Regions from separate parts of the Nocardia sp. FBN12 genome, predicted to be linked through region 1. Evidence: riboswitches for the same ligand, from Rfam matches in the RefSeq annotation. Region 1 holds a riboswitch; each other region holds the start of a gene.
What was found. Region 1 has a riboswitch for S-adenosylmethionine ahead of ACWZHB_RS30155 (aminotransferase class V-fold PLP-dependent enzyme). Riboswitches for the same ligand answer to the same signal wherever they lie in the genome.
Positions count from the first base shown of each region.

Region 2: another riboswitch for S-adenosylmethionine. It lies ahead of ACWZHB_RS04590 (amino acid ABC transporter permease); the one in region 1 lies ahead of ACWZHB_RS30155 (aminotransferase class V-fold PLP-dependent enzyme).
Region 3: another riboswitch for S-adenosylmethionine. It lies ahead of ACWZHB_RS26505 (rhodanese-like domain-containing protein); the one in region 1 lies ahead of ACWZHB_RS30155 (aminotransferase class V-fold PLP-dependent enzyme).

Region 1 is NZ_CM132926.1:6,406,608-6,408,802, forward strand. It holds gene ACWZHB_RS30150 (AAA family ATPase) at 1-901, opposite strand, end outside; SAM riboswitch class IV at 1,220-1,334, shown strand; gene ACWZHB_RS30155 (aminotransferase class V-fold PLP-dependent enzyme) at 1,376-2,195, shown strand, end outside.
Region 2 is NZ_CM132926.1:904,305-906,499, reverse strand. It holds SAM riboswitch class I at 893-987, shown strand; gene ACWZHB_RS04590 (amino acid ABC transporter permease) at 1,145-2,125, shown strand; gene ACWZHB_RS04585 (amino acid ABC transporter ATP-binding protein) at 2,122-2,195, shown strand, end outside.
Region 3 is NZ_CM132926.1:5,613,981-5,616,175, reverse strand. It holds gene ACWZHB_RS26515 (FAD-dependent oxidoreductase) at 1-228, opposite strand, end outside; gene ACWZHB_RS26510 (Rv0361 family membrane protein) at 419-877, shown strand; SAM riboswitch class IV at 923-1,042, shown strand; gene ACWZHB_RS26505 (rhodanese-like domain-containing protein) at 1,060-1,476, shown strand; gene ACWZHB_RS26500 (O-succinylhomoserine sulfhydrylase) at 1,487-2,195, shown strand, end outside.

The sequences.
Region 1 (2,195 bases):
TGTCGTTGAACGACAAGCCTTTCGACGCGAGCGCCACCGCGTCCACCGCGCCGTCGGGCAGTGGTTGCCCGGCGAACCGGCGGATCGCCTCGCAGCGTTGCTCGGCCTCGGGCAGTGCGAACTCCACGCTCACGTCGAAGCGTCGCCACACGGCCGGGTCGAGCAGGTCGGCGTGGTTGGTCGCGCCGATGACGAGGCCACCGCCGGTCGGCCAGTCGTCGATCTGTTGCAGTAGCACCGTCACCAGGCGTTTCAGTTCGCCCACGTCGCGGTCGTCGTCGCGGCGTTTGGCGATGGCGTCGAGCTCGTCGAGCAGCAGCACGCACGGCCGCTGTTTGGCGTAATCGATGGCGTGGCGCAGGTTGGTGCCGGTCTTGCCGAGCAGGCTGCTCATGATGGTCGCCAGGTCGAGCACCACCAGCGGCAGCGACAGTTGGTGAGCCAGCCAGGCCGCGGCCATCGTCTTGCCGACGCCGGGCGGACCGACGAACAGCAGGCTGCTCGCCGGGGTGAGATCGGCGGCGGCCAGCCGGTCGGCCTGCTTGCGTTCGTCGACGATCTGGGTGAGCACGGCGTAGGTTTCGGCGGCCAGGATCGGCACTTCGGCGGTGGAGCCGGGCGCGATCACCCGCAGCAGCGGCAGCCGGCTGTCGCCGTCGACCGGAATCGGCGTATCCACTTCCGCGCGTAGGGGATTGGCGCGCGTGGGGTTCTGTCGCAGCAGCGCGATGAGCGCATCGGCGAGCTGAGGGCTGGCATGGCGGTGTCGCCGCGCGGCACGCCGCACGAACATCGCGACATCCTGTTCACGCCCGGCCAACGCCAATCTGGCCAGGTGGACGAATTCATCGGGCAGATCGGCGCTCACGTCCGCCGAAGTGGAGCTCAAGGCGTGTGACATGGTCTTCTTCCGATCGTATGCGTGGACTGTTTTCGCTTCACTCGATCGTACGGCGTCCATCATGGGCAAAGTTCACCCCTTGTGTACCGGTTTGACATCGGACCCCACCCGCAGCGCCACATTGATCTGCCGAGCCCTCAGCGCAGCAATTCCCTTCGTCGGATGCTAGTTCCGCCACGCCGGGTCATGGGCGATTCTTTTCGCTTCGGGCGTGCCCAGCGGGCGCTGGTGTGCAGTGTTCGAGGCGCTGGTGCGCAGTGCTGGCACTTTCGGCGCGGTGGTTGACATCGCCCGCGGTCGTCTGTCACTCTCGTTGCAGGTCACGAGTACCAGCGTTCAGCCCCGGCTTGCTGGTCGGCAACCCTCCTCCGCGGTGGGGTGCTCCGGGTGACGACCTGGCTGACGTCCGGATTGGGCGCGGCAAGCGCGGGCCAACTCTTGTGGAGCGGGTCCCTGAGCCGACGGGATTTCGTCATGACTGCTGTAATCGACCCCACCTGTGCCATCGCCGCTGTCACCGGCGCTGACCTGCAGGTTCCGCTCGTTCAAGGCGGTACCAGCTCCTACGCCAACTTCGACTACGCGGCAAGCGCGCCTGCGTTGAAGCAGGTCACCGACCGGATTTCGCAGTTGCTGCCGTTCTACGCCAGCGTGCATCGGGGCGCGGGGTACGCCTCGCGGATCTCCACCGAGTGCTACGAGGCTTCGCGGGGATCGGTCGCCCGGTTCCTCGATGCCGATGACGACCAGGTGGTGGTGTTCACGCGCAACACCACCGATTCGCTGAACCTGCTGGCCGGGTGCGTGCCGGGGGAGACCGTGGTGCTCGATATCGAGCATCACGCGAACTTTCTGCCGTGGACCGAGCACGGCCGTCGCGTCGTGCGGGCCGCCGCCACGGTCGAGGAGACGATTCAGCGTGTGGTCGCCGAGCTGTGCAGCAAGCCTGCCGCGCTGCTCGCGGTGACCGGAGCGTCCAACGTCACCGGTGAGGTGCTGCCGCTGGAACGGCTCGCACGCGTCGCTCACCTGTGTGGTGCGCGCATCCTCGTCGACGCCGCTCAGCTGGCTCCGCATCGCCGGATCTCCCTGCGCGAGACGGGGATCGACTACCTCGCGTTCTCCGGGCACAAGCTGTACGCGCCGTTCGGTTCGGGCGTGCTCGTCGGCCGGCGGGACTGGCTGGACCAGGGCGAGCCCTACCTTGCCGGTGGTGGTGCGGTGCGCGATGTCGGCGTGACAGAGGTCGAGTGGGCGTGCGCGCCCCAGCGGCACGAGGCCGGATCGCCGAATG
Region 2 (2,195 bases), 1.9 Mb from region 1:
CGGTGCCGCGGCCGGTGTCCACGGGGACCGCGCGGACGCCACCGACGGGAATCGCGGCGAAGAGGAAGTCGCGGATCGCGGTTTCGGCGAGTGGACGCAGTTCGACAGGAACCCCGGGCGGAACCATCGCGCGCACGATGTCCGCGATCGGCCCCATCGACGCCATACCGCCCCGCCCGGTACTGATATTGAGCCAGGCCACCTGCATACCCGAGGTTTTCGTCGCGGCGGTGTCGGGAGCCAGACCGTAGGGCAGGAAGGTGAACAGGGTCTGGCCCGATTTCACGGCGGACAGGTCAAGACCGGGGATCGGGAGCGTGTTCGCCGGCCACGGGCCCGGCACCGCGCCCGCGACCGCTGGGACCAGGCCCGCACCGTCGCCGGTGCAGTTCGCGGCCACCGTGGGGTAGAGGAACGGCTGGATACCCATCGCTTTCAGCGTCTCGACGACAGTTTGATAGGCGCCGAGTAGATCACCGGCACCCGCGGCGGGCGTGGAGTTCGGTGCGTCCCGGGTGACGGCGGGCGTCACCGGGGCGGCCGGTTCCGCGACGGCCGGGGACACGGCCAGCACCAGCGCGGCGGCGCAGGCCGTCAGCGAGGTCAGTGTGGTGGAACGGCGCGGCATGATCACGACGTACTCCTCATCGACGCAGAGAAGGCCGACGCTACCGCGCGCAGCGGGTGAATCCGGGCAGGTGAAGTAACCGGCCGTTCGGCGCGTCGCAATTCTGCGGCTAACCCCACCGCAGCTCAGTGACCTCGCCGAACCGGGGCAATTGTGCCCACATCCATACCCGGTTCCAAGCTCTGCGCTCACGCTGATTTCTACCGTTGCCGCCACGGCATCTGTGCCACATGCTGATTCAGCTCGGGACGCAACGCCGGAGCACAACCATCCAGAGCGACCGAGAGACCTGGCTCTACGACGTCGCAGCAACCCGCCCTGTTCGAGGGTGTGGGTGCTTCTGCCGGGTTCGATGGAGGAGATTGCCGTGCTGACCGTGGGATACCGCCGCCGCCATATCGACCAGTGCCGAGTGACCGCGATTGCCTGTCCGGCCTGAGTGCCGCCAGCTCGCGAACCCGTAACTGGCCGGGTGGAGGTCACTGTGCCTCGTTCCACTGTTCCCGAAGGACTCCTATGACCGCGTCCGCCGTCTCCGGCGCCGAGACCGCACCGCCGGGCGACGCGCCGCCCGCCGCACCGGAATCCGCCGACGATCTTCCGCGGATCGCCGGCTCGTGGCACCCGTGGCGGTGGGTCGTCGCCGCGATCGCGCTGCTGCTGGTGGCCCAGTTCGCGCACGGTCTGATCACCAATCCGGGCTGGGACTGGGGCACATTCGCCCAGTACTTCACCGCGAAGTCCGTGCTGGCCGCCCTCCGGGTGACCATCGAGCTGACCCTGTGGGGCACCGTCCTCGGTTTCGCCATCGGCACCCTGCTGGCGATCGGGCGGGTGTCGAACAATCCGGTGCTGCGGGTGATCGCCTGGACCTACGTCTGGGCGTTCCGTTCGATCCCGCTGATCGTGCAGCTGCTGTTCTGGTTCAACATCGCGTACCTGTATCCCCGGCTGTCCGTGGGCATTCCGTTCGGGCCCGGGTTCTTCGATTTCGAGGTGAACGGCGTCATCAGCGGCTTCACCGCGGCGGTGATCGGCCTGGCCCTGCATCAGGCGGCGTACTCGGCCGAACTGATCCGGGCCGGTCTGCTCGCCGTCGACGCGGGCCAGCTGGAAGCGGCTGCCGCGCTGGGGATTCCGCGCTGGCGGCAGTTCCGCACGATCGTGTTGCCGCAGGCGATGCGCACGATCGCGCCCAACGCGGCCAACGAGGTGATCAGCCTGTTCAAGGGCACCTCGATCGTGTCGGTGATGGCGATCGCCGAGCTGTTCTACCAGGTGCAGGTGATCTTCGGCCGCAACGGCCGGGTGGTGCCGCTGCTGATGGTGGCCACGGCCTGGTACATCGTGCTCACCACCGCGTTGACGATCGTCCAGTTCTACATCGAACGGCACTACGCCAAGGGCGCCCAGCGTGAGCTACCGCCGACGCCGTGGCAGCGGGTACGCGCCAAGGTCACCGAGATCGCCGCCGCACCCCGAGGAGCCACCCGATGACCGCCGCGGTGCAGGCACGAGGAATTCGCAAGTCCTACAACGGCACCGAGGTGTTGCGTGGGATCGACTT
Region 3 (2,195 bases), 790 kb from region 1:
GTCTTTGTCGAGGACCTTGTGCAGGGCGGTGATGATGCCCTTGATGCGCGGGTGGTCGGGGGCGACGCCGTAGCGGATCAGGCCGAAGGGCGCGGGCATGCGCTCGTAGAGGTCGATGCTCACGTCGGCATCGGACTTCATCAACGCGTCGGCGGCGTAGATACCGGCCGGTCCCGCACCCACGATCGCAATGCGAAGTGGGCGAGTCGCTGCACTCTGTTCGGTCATCTTTACGCGCACCCTTTGGTCGAGAACTGATTTGACGGCGTCAACTTAGCTTAGGCTAAGTCGGACATCCGCTTACTGGCAGCTGATACCCCAGGCCATAGCAGGCCCCGATCAAGGCGATTCTAGCTGCGGCGTCGCGGCCACCCGGCGCGCGGTGTAGCTGCTCGCGCGGGTCTGTCAGGATTACAACATGAACGAGGAGCAAACAGGCTCGGACGACCAGCCCGTAGTGGTGGATCAGACCGACAAGCGTTCCATCGTCCCGTTCGTCGCGGCCGCGGTGATCGCGATCATCGTGCTCATCGGCATCGTGGCGGGCGGACTGCTCTCACCCGCTGAGAAAAATGTCACAGAGGCCGACCGTCTCGCGGCCGCCGTCACCAACTATATCGACGCGCGCTCGCGCAGCGAGCTCCGTCCGCCGGCGGGCGTGGCCTGCCCCGGCTTCAGCGAAGAGTCCTCCGGCCTCGGCGAACAGCTCGGCGGCCCGAAATCGGTTGTCACGATCGACGGCAAGGGTTTCGAGAACGCCACCGTGAACGGCGACCGCGCCAAAATCGACGCCGCGCTCGTGGTGAACGGGAACCCGGCGGCGAGCAACTGGAAACTGACCCGCGTGGACAGCGCGTGGCTGGTGTGCACCTTCTGAATCGTTTGACACGATGACCGGTGCCGAGGCAATCTCAGATCGCAAGGTCATGAGTGCCAGCATCAAGCCCCGGCTCGCTGGTCGGCAACCCTCCTCCGCGGTGGGGTGCTCCGGGTGACGACCTGGCCGTGTGTTCGGGGATTTCCGGCACGGCAAGAGCGGATTCACGCAGGAGGATCGACATGACTTACGCCGGCGACATCACCCCTGAGAAGGCGTGGGAGCTGCTCACCGAGCACCCCGGCGCCGTGCTGGTCGACGTGCGCACCGAAGGCGAGTGGGCACACATCGGCATTCCCGACACCAGCTCCATCGAACGCCCGGCCCATTTCATCGAATGGGTCGACGGCACCGGCACCCGCAACCCCGCGTTCGGCGTGCAGCTCGAGAAGGCACTCGCCGGTCGCCCGGACGACGCACCGGTCGTGTTCCTGTGTCGCTCCGGCCAGCGCTCCGCGCACGCGGCGAACCTGGCGACGGCGGCGGGCGTGGCACCGTCCTACAACGTGCTCGACGGTTTCGAAGGTGGTCCCGACGCGTTCGGTCAGCGCGGCAGCACCGGTTGGCGCGCTGTCGGCCTGCCGTGGCGTCAGGCTTAAGGAGAAAAGCATGATCACGGGTGGTTCGTTCGACAAGCCACTGCCCGAGGGCGTCGGTCCCGGCACGCTCGGCGTGCGTGGCGGCCTGCGCCGTTCCGGCTTCGACGAGACCTCCGAGGCGCTGTACCTGACCTCGGGTTTCGTCTACGAGAGCGCCGAAGCCGCCGAGGCCGCGTTCACCGGCGACGTCGAGCACTTCGTCTACTCCCGGTTCGGCAACCCGACCGTGGCGATGTTCGAGGAGCGCATCCGCCTGCTCGACGGCGCCGAAGCCGCCTTCGCGACCGCGTCCGGCATGTCGGCGGTGTTCACCGCGCTCGGTGCCCTGCTGAAGGCGGGCGACCGTCTCGTCGCCGCCCGCAGCCTGTTCGGATCCTGTTTCGTGGTCTGCAACGAGATCCTCCCGCGATGGGGCATCGAAACCGTCTTCGTCGACGGTGACGACCTCGACCAGTGGGAGCAGGCGCTGTCGGTCTCCACCCAGGCCGTCTTCTTCGAGACCCCCGCCAACCCGATGCAGACTCTCGTCGATGTCCGCAAGGTCACCGAGCTTGCCCATGCCGCGGGCGCGAAGGTGGTGCTGGACAACGTCTTCGCCACCCCCCTGCTCCAGCGCGGTTTCGAACTCGGCGCCGACGTGGTGGTCTACTCCGGCACCAAACACATCGACGGCCAGGGCCGCGTCCTCGGCGGCGCCATCCTCGGCGCACAGGACTACA